Regions from separate parts of the Aeribacillus sp. FSL k6-2211 genome, predicted to be linked through region 4. Evidence: predicted binding sites of a transcription regulator. Region 4 holds the regulator's gene; each other region holds the start of a gene.
What was found. The regulator CtsR, encoded in region 4, represses protease genes until heat stress. The targets are predictions, from matches to a motif close to ATGGTCAATAAAGGTCAAACA.
Positions count from the first base shown of each region.

Region 1: a site for CtsR is predicted at 2,473-2,493, ahead of NSU19_RS07435 (ATP-dependent Clp protease ATP-binding subunit). Genes of this name have one in related genera too.
Region 2: a site for CtsR is predicted at 1,969-1,989, ahead of clpB (ATP-dependent chaperone ClpB). Genes of this name have one in related genera too.
Region 3: a site for CtsR is predicted at 2,203-2,223, ahead of clpP (ATP-dependent Clp endopeptidase proteolytic subunit ClpP). Genes of this name have one in related genera too.

Region 1 is NZ_CP150190.1:1,520,126-1,524,344, forward strand. Features, by position in the region: gene NSU19_RS07430 (IS1182 family transposase) at 1-240, shown strand, start outside; gene NSU19_RS07435 (ATP-dependent Clp protease ATP-binding subunit) at 235-2,355, opposite strand; gene NSU19_RS07440 (hypothetical protein) at 2,599-3,633, shown strand; gene NSU19_RS07445 (metallophosphoesterase family protein) at 3,666-4,219, shown strand, end outside.
Region 2 is NZ_CP150190.1:1,151,148-1,155,366, forward strand. Features, by position in the region: gene NSU19_RS05675 (carbamoyl phosphate synthase large subunit) at 1-439, shown strand, start outside; gene argF (ornithine carbamoyltransferase) at 436-1,356, shown strand; gene NSU19_RS05685 (YjzC family protein) at 1,715-1,894, shown strand; gene clpB (ATP-dependent chaperone ClpB) at 2,004-4,219, shown strand, end outside.
Region 3 is NZ_CP150190.1:823,958-828,176, forward strand. Features, by position in the region: gene whiA (DNA-binding protein WhiA) at 1-579, shown strand, start outside; gene NSU19_RS04045 (HPr family phosphocarrier protein) at 606-863, shown strand; gene clpP (ATP-dependent Clp endopeptidase proteolytic subunit ClpP) at 1,570-2,148, opposite strand; tRNA gene NSU19_RS04055 (tRNA-Arg) at 2,412-2,487, shown strand; gene NSU19_RS04060 (LytTR family DNA-binding domain-containing protein) at 3,505-4,149, shown strand.
Region 4 is NZ_CP150190.1:119,215-123,433, forward strand. Features, by position in the region: gene NSU19_RS00625 (hypothetical protein) at 1-421, shown strand, start outside; gene NSU19_RS00630 (MgtC/SapB family protein) at 1,203-1,877, shown strand; gene NSU19_RS00635 (CtsR family transcriptional regulator) at 2,119-2,580, shown strand; gene NSU19_RS00640 (UvrB/UvrC motif-containing protein) at 2,595-3,143, shown strand; gene NSU19_RS00645 (protein arginine kinase) at 3,145-4,219, shown strand, end outside.

The sequences.
Region 1 (4,219 bases), 1.4 Mb from region 4:
GATGTCGAAAGTGTGTTCGGTAACATCAAGGGCAATTTGCGTTTCACTCGATTTCTGTTACGGGGGCTTCATAAAGTCCGAACAGAATTCGGGATTGTGGCAATGGCCCACAACATACTGAAATGGGCCGCAAATTCCCAAACCAATTTCAAAAATAAGGAAACAGAGCGAATGGAAAAACTCATTGTTTTCTCCATTCGCTCTGTTTTTATGGACTTTTTAGACAAGCCCCTGTTATGAACGAATAACAATTTCTTCATTTTCCATATCGGCGATTAAATGATTGTGCACTTCACCGTCTAACAGGATGTCTGCAATTTTGTCTTCAATATGTTCTTGAATGACGCGGCGAAGCGGACGAGCGCCGAACGATGGATGATAGCCGATTTCTACCAATTTTTCTTTTGCTTTTTCTGTTACGTCCAATGAAATGTTTTGTTCTTTCAACGTGCTCCGAACTTCTTCAAGCATCAAATCAACTATTTTCAAATAATCTTCTTTATCAAGCGGTTTAAATTCGATAATGGCATCGAAACGGTTTAAAAATTCAGGCTTAAAGAATGAACCGAGAGATTCAAGGATGCTTGATTCTTTTTCCACCGTGCTGTTAAAACCGACGTGAACTTGTTTTGCACCTGCTCCAGCGTTAGAGGTCATAATAATGACCGTATCTTTGAAGCTGACGGTGCGGCCTTGGCTGTCTGTCAAGCGTCCGTCTTCTAATATTTGCAAGAAAATGTGCTGTACATCTGGATGAGCTTTTTCAATTTCATCCAGCAGGATAATGCAGTAAGGGTTGCGACGAACCTTTTCCGTTAATTGTCCTGCTTCTTCATGTCCGACATAGCCTGGAGGCGAGCCGATTAATTTTGAAACAGAATGTTTTTCCATATATTCACTCATATCCAAGCGAATCATGGCATCTTTTGAACCGAACAGCTCCGAAGCTAATGTTTTCGACAATTCCGTTTTTCCAACGCCAGTCGGGCCGACGAACAGGAAGGATCCGATTGGTCGGTTTTTTGCTTTCAATCCAGCGCGGCTGCGGCGAATGGCTTTTGCCACTTTCCGGACAGCATCCTCTTGGCCGATAATTTTTTTCGCCAAGTTTTCTTCTAAATGTTTCATTTTTGCTTGCTCATCCTCTTGCAGCTTGCCGACTGGTATGCCGGTTTTTTCTTCGATGATTTTTTGAATGTCTTCTACTTGAACGATTGCTTGCTGTTTGTCCTTTCCTTGTTCAAGCTGCTTTTCAAGGGCAGCTTCTTCGTCGCGAAGCTTAGCTGCAAGTTCGTACTGCTCTTCTTTTAGCGCTTTTTCTTTTTCATGGGCAATTTGTTTAAGCCGCTCGTGGATGTCTGCTTCATTAGCCGGCTCGGCTTTTAAGTTTAATCTTGAACCAGCTTCATCCATTAAATCGATGGCTTTGTCAGGCAAAAAGCGGTCTTGAATATATCGATGAGATAGTGTGACGCAAGCTTTAATCGCATCTTCTGAATATTTGACTTGATGGTATTGTTCATATTTTTCTTGAATTCCTTTTAAAATGCTGATCGCTTCTTCAATGGAAGGTTCTTTCACAATAACCGGCTGGAAGCGTCGTTCAAGGGCTGCATCTTTTTCGATTTGCCGGTATTCTTTTAGAGTTGTTGCTCCGACAACTTGAAGCTCACCGCGGGCGAGCGCTGGCTTTAATATGTTGCCGGCATCCATAGAACCTTCCGCAGAACCGGCGCCGACTAAAAGATGAATTTCATCGATAAACAGGATGATGTTTTTTCGGGCTTGCAATTCTTGAATTAGCTGCTTCATCCGCTGTTCAAATTGTCCGCGAATTCCCGTGTTGGCGACAAGTGATGAAACATCCAGCAAATAAACTTCTTTATTTTTTAATTTTTGCGGAACGTCTCCTTGAGAAATTTTTAAGGCTAGTCCTTCCACAATAGCTGTTTTCCCTACGCCTGGTTCTCCGATTAAAACCGGGTTATTTTTGTTGCGTCGATTTAAAATTTCAATCACTCGTCTTACCTCATCATCGCGGCCGATGACAGGATCAATCAACCCAGCTTTTGCAGCATCCGTTAAATTTCGGCCGAATTGATCGAGGAAGCCGTTCTGTTTTCCGCCCCCTGATTTCGGTTGTGCTTGAACAGCTTGGTCAAAGCTCTCAAAAGAGTTTGGCATAAATGATTGAAATAATTCATCGAAACCGCTGAATCCGTAAAAACCACTTGGGATTTTTTGTTTATATTGTTGATAGCATTCTTGACAGAGACGCATTTCTTGTTTGTTGTGATTGATTTGTACATTTAATAAAACATTGGCTTTTCTTGTTTGGCAATTTTCACATAACATATAACATTCCTCCTTTTTGACTTTGATTAACTTTGACTAAAGGAAGAAACTTCTTTGACTTTCTTTGACCTTTTGGAATCAAAGAGACAATCTCAATCATTCAATAGTTAGATTCACTGTTTGACCTTTTCTGACTTTATTATACTTTGACCTTTTTTGACTTTCAAGTCTTTTTTACAAATTTTTTTCGTCTTTTTTTCCCTTCTTGTCCATATATTGTTGATAAAGTAAGGTGGGTGAAACATGAGCAATAAATGGGTATTGGCACTTCAAATAGCTTCTGTCTATATCGGCACTGTCATCGGTGCAGGGTTTGCAACGGGAAAAGAGATCGTTGAGTTTTTTTCAAAATACGGCGCTGGAGGAATTGTTGGAATTATTTGTTCTGCCGTTTTATTTGTTTGGCTGGGAACGAAAATGATGTTGATCGGAAGACGCATTAATGCATCTTCGTATTTGCAGTTGAACCAATTTTTGTTTGGGACGTTGTCAGCTTATGTAGTCAACGGCTTGATGTTTATGATGCTGATTGGCATCACATCGGTCATGCTGTCGGGGGCGGGGGCGATTTTTGAAGAGCAACTGTCGCTTTCAAAGCAATTTGGAATTTTTTTAACGATTGTGCTTTCCATTGCTGTGATTTCGTTTGGAGTCAAAGGGCTGTCTTCCGTCAATCTAATGGTTGTTCCGCTTTTTATTTTGTTTAGCCTGATCATCTCCATTGAAGCCATCATAAGGAGTGATTTTATCGATTTATCGTTGGATGGAGTGTTTCAACCAGTCAAATCAAGCTTTTTATATGTTTCTTTTAATCTCTCTCTTGCTCAGGCTGTACTTGTTCCGCTCGCAAACGCAATAAAGGATGAAAGCGCCATTAAATTGGGCGGAGTTGTAGGCGGTCTCGGATTAAGCTTCATTTTATTTTCCAGCTATTTCTCCCTTCTGCATTTGCCGGACGCCGGGCTTTTTGAAATCCCAATGGCTGAAATTGTCAAGCAGCTGTTTTCAGGCTTTTATTACATATACATCCTTGTTATTTTTGGAGAAATATTTTCATCGTTGATCGGCAATCTGTATGGTTTGGAACGGCAATTATCATCGGAAAAGCCTTTGGCAAAAATCGCTGGTGTCATTTTCATCCTATTATTATGTTATTTAGTCAGCCTGATAGGATACGGAAAGCTCATTTCCACGCTTTATCCGCTGTTCGGGTATATGAGCATTGCCTTTTTCATATTATTAATGTTCAAAAAAATTCCAGACGATAACAAATCATGATAAAATAGTAGGGAAATGAAGGAGGAGTTTATTTGGATAAAATCGCGGTCATTTCTGATATACATGGGAATATTCCGGCGTTGTCGTCTGTATTGAAAGATATAAGCTTGCGAAATGTAGATCGAATTTTTTGTTTAGGAGATCTTGTCGGAAAAGGACCTGAATCAAAAGAAGCGATCGATATCGTCCGCAGCTCCTGCGATTTTGTTTTAAAAGGAAACTGGGACGAGCTGATTACAAGGGAAGATGTAAACGATGTCGTTCGCTGGCATCAAAATCAGTTGTCGCAAGAAGACATAGAATATTTGCGTAGCCTCCCGTTTTCCATTGATTTTTATATGAGCGGCCGCCGGCTGCGGCTTTTTCATGCATCCCCTTTCAGCGTCTGGATAAGAGTACAGCCTTGGGATTCGATTGAAAAAAGATTGTCCATGTTTGAAAACAGCGTTGAAACCGGTTTGGGAACGAAGGAGCCGGATGTTGTCGGATACGGTGATGTTCATAATGCCTTTATACAGCATTTATCCGGTAAAACGCTTTTTAATGCAGGCAGTGTCGGTAATCCGCTGGACCTGCCCGAAGCATC
Region 2 (4,219 bases), 1.0 Mb from region 4:
TAAATATCCGGTATTTTCAACGCACGCCCATTCAGATGTCGATATGAAACTAGGTCCGGAAATGAAATCGACGGGCGAAGGAATGTGTGTCGGCAAATCTGTGGAGGAAGCGATGCGGAAGGTATTCGATCATTTATTTCCAATTCATTCGGACGGTATTTTTGTGGATGGAGATAAGAAAGATGATGTACTCGATTATATAAAACCGGTAACGGATAATTTTGAAAGTTGGCTTGAGAAAAAAGAAGCGGTGCTTTATTATAATCCGGAAGAAAACGATCAGGCAAAGGCAAGACGACAAAAAGCGCTTGAACGAGGAATTATGGTATTGACGGAAGAAGCATCATTTCAGGCATTTTTAAGTGCACTAACAGTTAGCAAATACACGCCTATTTCTTTACATGAACTGTCAGAAAAAGGAGTCGAAATGAGTTTATGAGCACACTTAAAGGTCGTAACGTTTTAAAGCTGCTTGATTTTACATCAGAAGAAATTCAATATTTGCTCGAGGAAGCATTGAAATTAAAGCAAAATCCGCTATCAAACGTCCTTCATGGGAAAACGCTGGCGATGATTTTCGAAAAATCATCCACTCGAACTCGTGTCTCCTTTGAAGTAGGAATGCTGCAATTAGGGGGACATGCGCTTGCCCTTTCTTCAAAAGAGCTTCAGCTCGGGCGCGGTGAGACAATCGCTGATACAGCGAGAGTATTGTCGCGATATGTGGATGCCATTCTTCTCCGCACAACTGACCACAATCGGGTCAAAGAGCTTGCCGAATATGCAACTGTCCCTGTCATCAATGGTTTGTGCGACTTGTACCATCCTTGCCAAGCGTTAGCTGATTTATTGACAATTTATGAGCTGAAAGGCAAATTTTCAGGCGTAAAAGTCGTTTATGTTGGCGACGGCAACAATGTAGCCCACTCCCTTATGGTTGGCTGCGCAAAAGTTGGCGCTCATTTTACGATCGCAGCCCCAGAAGGCTATGAGCCAAATGAAATCATTTTGAAACAGGCGAAAGAAATTGCTGGCGAAACGGGCGGGAAAGTCGAATTAATTCATAATCCAGACGAAGCGGTTCAGGATGCTGATATTATTTATACGGACGTTTGGGTCAGCATGGGGCAGGAAGAAGAAACAGAAGCAAGAATGAAAGCATTTAAACCGTTTCAAGTAAATCAATCCTTGCTGGCAAAAGCAAAACGAGATGCAAGCTTCCTTCACTGCCTGCCGGCTGCGCGCGGTTTGGAAGTGACAGATGAAGTGATGGACGGAAGCCAATCAGCGGTATTTTTGCAGGCCGAAAACCGCCTTCATGCGCAAAAAGCAATTTTAAAAGAAATTATGGCTTAACAAGATCTTTCGTTGATAAAGCAGGATGATCTCCTGCTTTTTTCTTTTGAAACCGGGGCGAAAGGTTTTACTCTACTGCATATATATCCAGACAAAAAAGAACGACAGGTGAGACGATTTTGGGAATAATTGTAAATAATGATTCTCGCAGAAACAGTAAAAAGAGCTTTTGATCCAGCATTCGGTGCTTGAACGCTTAAACGATTTTTTCAAAAGGATGCCATATGCAGTGAGTTCGATTTTGGGCGTTGAGTAAAGTTTCGAAGTACATCACATAATGAAAATTATCAAAGGTGTTTCTGTCTATACATGAAAAATCTTCTGATAGCCAACAATAATGTCCAAGGAGGGATGATTCATGGGTCAAAATCGTCAATTCAGGCCTGGTCAAAAAGCACCTAACAACGGAATTTACATCGAAGTCGGCGAGACCGGATCGATGGTGGTCGATCCCAAAAAGGTTGAACTCAAAGCAGGAGATCGATTCCCCGAAACATCCAACCATAATCGGGTTTGGACCTATAAGCGCAAGCCGTAATATTTCGAACAACGCTAAGCCATTCGGAAAACGAATGGCTTTACTTGATTTATAAAGAAGTTATAATAAAATTAAAGGTCAAAAAAAGTCAAAATAGGGGCGTTTCGGTATGGATGTAAATCTATTCACGGAGAAGCTGCAAAAAGGTCTGGTAGAAGCTCAAAAAATCGCAAAAGAACATGAACATCAAGAAGTGGATGAATTTCATATTTTACTTGCTTTTCTGCGGCAGTCTGACGGGATTTTTCCAAGAATTTTAGAAAAGCTTAAATGTCCTGTACAACAAATTGAGTCAGCGATCAACGAGTATTTACAAAAAAAGCCGAAAATATCTGTTCACGGAAACGGTGAGGTAAGTATTTATATTTCCCGTACTCTTTCAGAAGCTTTTGCAAAAGCGGACGAAATAAGGAAAGATTTTCAAGATGATTATTTATCAGTTGAACATATTATATTGGCATTTACCGAATCGAGCTCAAAAGAAGTGAGAGAGCTTTTTCAGCAATATCACTTAACAAAAGCTGCCATATTGAAAGTGTTAAAGGAAATAAGGGGGAATGCTCGGGTGACATCACCTAATCCAGAAAGCACTTATGAAGTATTGGAGAAATACGGCCGTGATTTAGTTAAAGAGGTGAAAGAAGGAAAAATTGACCCTGTCATTGGCCGTGATCAAGAAATTCGGCGCGTGATCCGAATTTTATCAAGAAAAACGAAAAACAACCCGGTGTTAATCGGTGAACCAGGGGTTGGAAAAACAGCGATCGTGGAAGGATTAGCCCATCGGATTGTACGAAAAGATGTACCGGAGGGATTAAAAGATAAAACAATATTTGCTTTAGATATGAGCTCGCTCATTGCGGGAGCCAAGTTTCGCGGAGAATTTGAAGAAAGATTAAAAGCTGTTTTGCAAGAAATTAAAAAGAGCGATGGACGGATTATTTTATTTATTGATGAATTGCACACAATAGTCGGGGCCGGCAAAACAGAAGGAGCGATGGATGCCGGCAACATGTTAAAGCCGATGCTTGCGAGAGGTGAGCTGCACTGCATAGGAGCAACGACACTTGATGAACATCGCAAGTATATTGAAAAAGATCCGGCGCTTGAGCGGCGTTTTCAACAGGTGCTTGTGAGCGAACCGTCTGTGGAAGACACGATTTCTATTTTACGAGGACTAAAAGAACGGTTTGAAATCCATCATGGAGTCAAAATTCATGATTCGGCGATTGTAGCTGCGAGTGAGCTCTCGCACCGCTATATTACAGAACGCTTCCTGCCTGATAAAGCGATTGATTTAATCGATGAAGCATGCGCGATGATCCGCACGGAAATAGATTCAATGCCGACAGAACTTGATGAAGTGACGAGAAGGATTATGCAGCTTGAAATTGAAGAGGCTGCATTGAAAAAAGAAACGGATGACATCAGCCGAATCAGATTGGAAGAGTTGCAAAAGGAACTTGCAAATTTAAAAGAGAAAGCAAATGAAATGAAGGCGAAATGGCAGCTTGAAGTCGAAGGTATTCAACAGCTTAGAAGCTTGAGGGAAGAGCTGGAAAAAGCACGCAGAGATTTAGCTGATGCTGAAAATGAATACGATTTAAACAAAGCGGCTGAGCTGCGCCATGGAAAAATTCCGGCGCTGGAAAAACAAATCAAACAGCTGGAAGAAGAAATGAAGCAGAAAGAGGAAAACAAGATGCTTCGCGAGGAAGTAACAGAAGAGGAAATTGCCGGTATTGTGTCAAGATGGACTGGCATTCCGGTAGCAAAGCTTGTACAAGGGGAAAGAGAAAAGCTTCTGAAGCTTGAACAAATATTAAAAGAAAGGGTCATCGGGCAAGACGATGCAGTTGAATTAGTATCGGATGCAGTTTTGCGTGCGCGGGCAGGCATAAAAGATCCGAACAGGCCGATCGGCTCCTTCCTCTTTTTAGGTCCGACAGGGGTCGGGAAAACGGAGCTGGCGAAAGCATTGGCAGAAGCGCTTTTTGACAGCGAGGACGAAATAGTCCGCATTGATATGTCGGAGTATATGGAAAAACATTCTGTCTCAAGGCTGATCGGCGCACCTCCGGGTTATGTCGGATATGAAGAAGGAGGACAGCTGACGGAAAAAGTTCGGAGACATCCGTACTCGGTTATATTACTGGACGAAATCGAAAAGGCTCACCCAGAAGTGTTTAACATATTGCTGCAAATGCTTGATGACGGCAGGGTGACCGATTCGAAAGGAAGAACAGTTGATTTTAAAAATACAGTGATCATTATGACATCCAACATCGGTTCTCAGCATTTGCTCTCCGGTTTAAATGATGAGGG
Region 3 (4,219 bases), 700 kb from region 4:
CGGTCGTATATGCGCGGTGCGTTTTTAGCGGGCGGATCTGTCAACAACCCGGAAACTTCTTCATACCATTTGGAAATCTCGTCGTTATATAAGGAACATAACGATTCGCTATGCAGCTTGATGAATACGTTTTATTTAAATGCAAAAACACTGGAACGGAAAAAAGGATATATTACATACTTAAAGGAAGCTGAAAAAATTGGGGAATTTTTGACATTGATCGGTGCCCATCAAGCTCTACTGCGTTTTGAAGATGTCCGAATCGTTCGTGATATGAGAAATTCAGTGAACCGCCTTGTCAATTGCGAAACAGCAAATTTAAATAAAACCATTGGAGCTGCTTTACGGCAGGTAGAAAATATAAAATTCATTGATGAAAAGATCGGATTAAGCGCCTTACCTGAAAAGCTGAGGGAAATTGCAGAATTACGGGTTATGTATCAAGATGTGACATTGAAGGAACTAGGTGAAATGGTGTCCAGCGGGAAAATCAGCAAATCGGGAATCAACCACCGATTAAGAAAAATCGATGAAATCGCTGAAAAATTGCGGGCTGGCAAAACGATTTCATTTAAATAAATTTTTAAGAAGAGAGGGATTATAATATGGTTGAGAAAAAAGTGGAAGTTCGGTTAAAAACCGGTTTGCAGGCACGACCGGCTGCATTGTTTGTTCAGGAAGCCAACAGGTTTTCATCTGACATTTTTATCGAAAAAGACGGGAAGAAAGTAAACGCCAAAAGCATCATGGGGTTGATGAGCTTAGCTATTAACAGCGGCTCTGAGATCACATTGATCGCAGAAGGAAACGATGAGGAAGAAGCATTAGAAGCGCTTATCAACTACATTCAAAATGAAAATTAATGTGAACAAACAAAAAAATTGCCACAAAATTCATCAATGGATGGATATTGCCTCTCTTGTGGGAGAAAGCAGGAAACAACCGCTGTCAGCCACAAGAGGGCTTTATTTTTGCTAAAACTGATATGAAGACGAAATGGCTTCGGGTGCGTTAATAGAAAAGTTGTGATAAATCTTATGTTGGGAGAGAGCTTCGTGAAGGTTCTTAACTGGAACTTTTGGATTCAAAGCATTGCGAAAGAGCGGGGCGAATCCGAGCAATATATTTGGTGTAAGTACTATTTTTTCATAAATCTGCGATCAACATTCAAGAAAAAACAAACGTGCTTTGATATGGTTCGAATGACTTACAGCTGAATGGATAAAGAGAGATTCTAGCCCTTTATAACATGAAAAAATCGAGTATAACACTTGTTTTTGCCAGCAGGTGTCCAGAAAAAACTTCAGCAAAATACGGTTTACACAGGCTCTCCGAAAGCATATTTAATCCTTCATCCGGCTCGATCCGCATTTTGGGCTTAGATTAAAGCAATGTCGGCAGTTAACGGCCTGACGATTCCGGTCAAAAAGTTAAATGAGGAGCTGCTGTCAAGATCATTCTTGACATTTGCTCCTCATTCAAATGCGTGAAGGTATGAAGCAGCGGTTTATTTTTATACTGTCTGCTTGATATGTTTAAATTTTTTTGTCTTCCTATTTGAGGCAGCTTTTATTTTGTTAAAACTTTGTCAATCAACCCATATTCTTTTGCACGTTCAGCTGACATAAAATTGTCGCGGTCCGTATCACGTTCAATTACTTCAAGAGGCTGGCCAGTGTTTTCAGATAAAATTCTGTTCAATTTATCTCTTAAAGAGAGAATTCGTCTAGCTGCAATATCAATGTCAGTTGCCTGACCTTGCGCGCCTCCTAACGGTTGATGGATCATTACTTCACTATTCGGAAGGGCAAAACGTTTTCCTTTTGCACCTGCCGCCAATAAGAATGCTCCCATGGAAGCAGCCATTCCTATACACATCGTGGATACATCAGGTTTAATAAATTGCATCGTATCATAAATCGCCATGCCAGCAGTAATTGATCCGCCCGGGCTGTTAATGTAAAGGGAAATATCTTTTTCAGGATCCTCCGCTGCCAAGAAAAGAAGCTGAGCAACGATGGAGTTTGCAACATGATCATCAATTGGCGTACCAAGGATAATAATGCGGTCTTTTAACAATCTTGAATAAATATCGTAAGCACGTTCACCACGGTTTGTCTGTTCAATAACAGTCGGTATTAAATTCATTATGTTTCCTCCCTCGCATCAAAGTTAAAGTCATTTCTATTCCATCATACATAAAAGGTCAATAAAGGTCAAACAAAAAACTTTTATATATAATTATTTATAAGATCAATACATGTACCATCATACCCTCATTTTTTATTTTTCAAACAACGATGAAAAATGAATTTTTCAAAACAATTTTGACACGATGGATAATAAGCAAAATTTATTCTTGCATATACTGTTCGGTTCGATTATAATATAATTCGTGACATTTGAAAAATGCGCTCGTAGCTCAGTTGGATAGAGCGGTGGTTTCCGGTACCACGTCCGTCGGGGGTTCGAGTCCCTCCGAGCGCGTAAGCCTAGAGCAACAAGGGTTTAGAAGTCGTTCAACGGACGGGAACTACCGAAAAACGGACAACGTATTTTCGTAAGGTTTCCGTCCTACTGAATCAAAGAGACAAAGAGACCGCGTGCCTCCAAAATGAAAAATTTTGGAGGTTTTTATTATGCGAAAAAGGCTAGAAGGGTAGTTTCAAGACATCTGATTGTAGATGTAATCTCGATTCTATGACGGTTGCAGAAGGATTAAAACACGCTAAGATCATTTACAAAACGGAAGCTATCCAGGACGAACGAGTACCGATTATTGAAGTTCTTGAAAAAATTTTATAGATGTTGTCGGTTTTAGAGATCTTACTACTGACCAAATTAGACGGTACATTAATACGTCATCTGTAACCGTGGATATTCTTTTCGGTGCTATTAAATCGATTTATAGAAAGCTACATAAATACGGTATTATTTGAAGAAAGTCTCGTCAAAAATGCCAAAATTAATAAGGATAAACAACGAATCTTTGTGCTTACAGACACGCAAGTAAAGAGGCTATGAAACGTCAAAGATATAAGTATTTACGTGATTTCGTGACTATGGTGCTATTAAACTAATGGTAGAGTGAGAACAAAGGGCAAACTAAGTTGAATAATCAGAAATTTCAGGTATTTTTAGATAACGGTATTATTATGTTACTGGGACCAAAAACAATAGCCGTAAAAGCCGGATTGTTCCAATGACTAAAGAAGTATGTAAACTACTTGATAGAAGAAATTCGAGGATACTTCGGTAACATTTCATATGTTTTCGTTAATCAATATAGTGAAAAGTTAAAAAGAAGGAAACATCAGAAAAATATTCAAACTAAAAGACGAATGTTGCGTAAGTCTTACACTGTTTAAGACATACATTTATCGTAACCTATTTGAAAAAGGTGACGATATTCATCGCACTCGATAAGAACTATGCCAAAAAGGGTGAAAAAAATGTAAAATATTAATATCTTGAAGATTTATAGATCACGAAGGGTGTTGAAGAATGGAACGTATTTCAGTAGTTTCCATTTTAGATGTTATTGGTGAATTGTTTTCTGATGAAGTTTCGATTGCTGTTTCCAATACAAAGGAATATATCTATTACCGGCCGAGCAAACGGATTGATTTGAAAATCAGACCGGGAGACTTGGTGAGAAAAGGAACGATTGCGTATAAAGCTTTGCACACCAAACAAAAGGTTTCTGAGTTTATTAACCGCGATGTGTTTGGCGTTCCTTATCACGGGATGGCTGTGCCGTTTTTTTGGGAAGGAAAGCTTGAGGGATGCGTCACTGCGATTTTTCCTGCTTTGACGGATGGAAAATCTGTTGTGACCGTCAAAACTGATGATGGATGGGTTCCTATTCCTTTTTCGAAAGTTGCGTATTTAGAAGCAAAAGATAAAAAGACCTATGTGTACACTGAAGGATGCTCAGGAACGCATAAATACTCTCTCCAGGAATTTGAATACTTGCTTCCAAAGGACTATTTTATTCGCTGTCATCGGGCTTTTATTGTGAATGTCAACCATATTAAGGAAATCTACCCTGATGCACATTCAACTTTTTTGCTGTTGATGAATAACGGTGATAAAATTCCTGTCAGTCAGTCCTACTCCAGTTATTTTCGAAAATTGCTTGGATTTTAACGGATTTCCGAAAGAAGTCTCCCATCCTCAAGGAATGTGCAGGGCGTAGCCCAATGAGTAGGTGGGAGAT
Region 4 (4,219 bases):
GCGCATCAATGGATTAGGCCAAAACGGTTCGTTAATTATTTTTGCAAATGGAAATATAAACATTAGAAATAATAGCGTTAACCAGGATGAACCTAGTAATATTAAAGGGTTTTTCTATTCAGAACAAGCATTAGAAATGTTTGGAGTTGGTTCAAATATTCGTATAGAAGGAGGAATATCAGCGAGGCGCATTGTTTTAAATGCGATAAGGGGACGGGCCAGCAATCAAAATTTTAGTGGGGCGCAAAAAATTACGAATAACGATTATTTTGAAGGTGCACAAAACCAAATAGGCAAGCTTTCTAGGCTGCAAATTATTTATGATCCGGAAATTATCAATACGTATGCAGATATAAAGTCTAGAGAGCCCGTTATTAAAAACTTAGATCCGCCTAAAATTATTAATCGTGACATAGAATAAATACCTTTCATCTTATTTTTTTGCCGATATGACCGCCGCCTCTCGTGTATAGTGAAGGCGGTGGAGGAATCGGCTTCTTTTTTAGCTTTTTGTGATGTTTTTCCGTTGCAATACTTTCCGTTATGATCATAAAATGAAAAATTAAGAAATGACAGTCTAAAAGCCAATTTTTCGAGAAAATTGTCGAAAGCCGAAATGGATATTTTTGCTGTTACAAAAACATCTTTAATTGATTTGAATGATGCAAACCGTTTTAATTAATCTGAGAAAAGCGATGGAGGCGAGATTTGCTTATCCTTGTAAAAAAGTATGGACGAAACAATTATTCGCTGCAATGCGGTTTGAGAAGCTCAAGCCTCTTTTATCCTCTTGTAAATGGAAATATACAACAAACAGACAAAACAGCTTAAAACAGAACGAACAAAAACGACAAATTTACGAACAACTAAGAGCTCGCTTCTTCTGAAGATCCTCCGCATCTATTGCAATCAAGCTCGCTTTCTTTAAAACCTTCAATCGGAGTATAATTAATTGATCGCTACTTCAGAAGCATAAACTGTTCCATTCTTGAAGCATATGAGCAGTGAAAGCTTCGTTTGATTTTAAAGCCAGCTCTAAAAGTGCTTTTTTGTTTCATATCATTCTTAGTCTCATACTCAAGAACAATTGAATATTGAGCACTGTTCATCGCATATAATGGGAAAGTATAATACTGTATCATTTCAAAATTCATATATGGCCAAAACAGAAAAAGTCATTTGGATGGTAAGGAGGAATGATAATGCCTGAGGAATGGCAAATTATGTTGATTCGCATTGTTTTAGCAGTCATTTTAAGTGGATTTATTGGCCTTGAACGAGAATTTAAACGGCATCCAGCAGGCTTTCGCACGCATTTGTTAGTTGGTGTCGGCTCCTGCATGATGATGCTGCTGTCTCTTTATGGCTTTGAAGAATATATGGATCGTTATGAAAATATTCGTTTTGACCCAGCAAGAATTCCTTCTTATGTCATTAGCGGCATTGGTTTTTTAGGTGCTGGAACGATATTAGTGAGAGGGGTTACGGTAAGAGGATTAACGACGGCAGCCTCGATTTGGGTTGTTGCAGGACTTGGCCTTGTTGTTGGGGCAGGAATGTATCCGTTGGCGATTTTTTCTACCTTGATTGTATTGTTAAGTTTGATCTTTCTCAATAAGGTGGAGGCTTTTTTTGCTGAGAAGTCAAGCAAAAAATGGATACAAGTTAATCTTCCAGAAGATGATTTGGTGGAATTTACTCGGAAACTTGAACAATTAAATATTTCTGTTTATAAAATTCATTTTACATTGTCAAAGCCAAAAGAAACTAAACATGCGAAGCGTTCATATTTACTTGAAATTGGCCTTCCAAAAGATGAAATGCCTGAAATCATAAACGAATTATTGAAATTTCAAGAAGTTAAAAAAGTTTTTTAAAGAGCGGGTTTTTTCCATATTGTAAATGGCAATATTATTAGTGAGCTTTTTTGTTGAAATGACACAAAAAAAAATTTATATTATAATTAAGGTCAAATATAGTCAAAGTCAAGTGACTAGTTGTTATCGTTTAGGAAATAAGCATTACGTAAACATCTTGCCTCCTATCCCTCAAGGATATTGCACATTTCTTGAGCGTTTTGCAATTCCAATCAAAAAGTTGAAGGAGGTGTTTTTCGAGGTGCGGAATATATCTGATATTATCGAGCAATATTTAAAGCATGTATTAGATTCTAGCGGAAAAGAAATTGTTGAAATTAAAAGAAGTGAAATTGCGGATAAATTTCAATGTGTTCCATCGCAAATCAATTACGTGATCAACACTCGTTTTACAATTGAACGGGGTTACATTGTCGAAAGCAAAAGGGGTGGAGGCGGTTATATCCGAATTATGAAGATTCGAATCAATGACCGTATCCAGCTGATCAATCAAATTTTAAATGCCATTGGTAAAAGGCTGTCACAATCGTCGGCGGAGGATATTATTTTGAGATTGGCTGATGAAGAGGTTATTTCAGAAAGAGAAGCGAAAATTATGTTGAGCGTAATTGATCGGTCTGTTTTATATATTGATTTGCCTGATCGAGACGAATTGAGGGCAAGGATGATGAAGGCGATGCTCACCTCGTTAAAATACAAGTGAGGATGTGATGGACGATGATTTGTCAAGAATGTCATGAAAGGCCCGCTACTTTCCACTTTACAAAAATCATCAACGGCGAAAAGACTGAAGTGCATATATGTGAAAAATGTGCACAGGAAAAAAGTGATGTATTCATATTCAATATGAATCCAGGCTTTTCTATAAACAACTTATTGTCCGGATTATTAAATATGGACAGCGCCATTAGCAGCCAAGGGCAAAATGTTTTCAAGAAAAATCAGGTCATTCAATGTGAGAAATGTAATATGACGTTTGATCAATTTACGAAAATTGGTAAATTCGGGTGCTCCCATTGTTACAAAACGTTTTATCACCAAATTACCCCGATTTTAAAACGTGTTCATGGCGGGAATACAACTCACGGCGGTAAAGTACCGAAACGGACCGGTGGAAGTATTCATTTGAAAAAGCGCCTGAAAATGCTTAAACAGGAACTGCAAGAATTAATTGCGAAAGAGGAATTCGAAAGAGCAGCTCAAGTTCGGGATGAAATTCGGTCCATTGAAGCGAAGATAAATGGACGGAACGAAAGGGGAGTATGACATGTCCTTTCAAAAATTTATTCGTTCAGCCATGAGCCCTTGGATGAATCAAGAAGGACCTGATTCCGATATTGTGCTGAGCAGCCGAGTCAGATTGGCGCGAAATATAGAAAATATAAGCTTCCCTACCATTATGTCGAATGAAGAAGCCTTGGTTATTTTAAATACATTTGAAGAATCATTTTCACAAAGAGTGTTTGACGGTTTAGGGACATTCGTGCTGCTGAAAATGAATGAACTTCAGCCTATTCAAAAACGCGTACTTGTAGAGAAGCATTTGATTAGTCCTTATTTAATGGAAGAATCAGCACTTGGAGGGTGCCTTTTATCTGAAAACGAAGAAGTGAGCATCATGATAAACGAGGAGGATCATATTAGAATTCAATGTTTGTTCCCGGGCCTTCAGCTAAAAGAAGCGTTGAAAATGGCAATGAATCTTGACGATTGGATTGAGGAAAAAGTAGATTATGCATTTGATGAACATAGGGGCTACTTAACTAGCTGTCCAACAAATGTCGGTACCGGCTTGCGGGCTTCCGTGATGATGCACCTTCCAGGACTTGTCTTAACACAGCAGATTAACCAAATTATACCTGCTATCAATCAATTAGGATTGGTTGTGAGAGGTCGGTACGGAGAAGGAAGTGAAGCGATAGGTAATATATTCCAAATTTCGAACCAAATTACGCTAGGCAAATCAGAAGATGATATTGTCGATGATTTAATAGGTGTTGTCGGGCAATTAATTGCTCAAGAACGGGCTGCAAGAGATGCTTTATATAAAACGAATCCGCATCATCTAGAAGACCGTGTATATCGTTCCTACGGCACTCTCAAATACAGCAGAATTATTCCATCGAAAGAAGCAATTCAATGTTTATCAGATGTGCGCTTAGGAATTGACCTGGGAATTATTCAAAATGTTCCACGCAGTGTTTTAAATGAGCTTATGATTTTAATTCAGCCCGGATTTCTGCAACAATATTCAGGAGGAGTTCTACGGCCGAATGAACGGGATATTCGCAGGGCAACATTAATTCGTGAAAGGCTTCAATTAGAAAGGAAGCAAAGGGAGG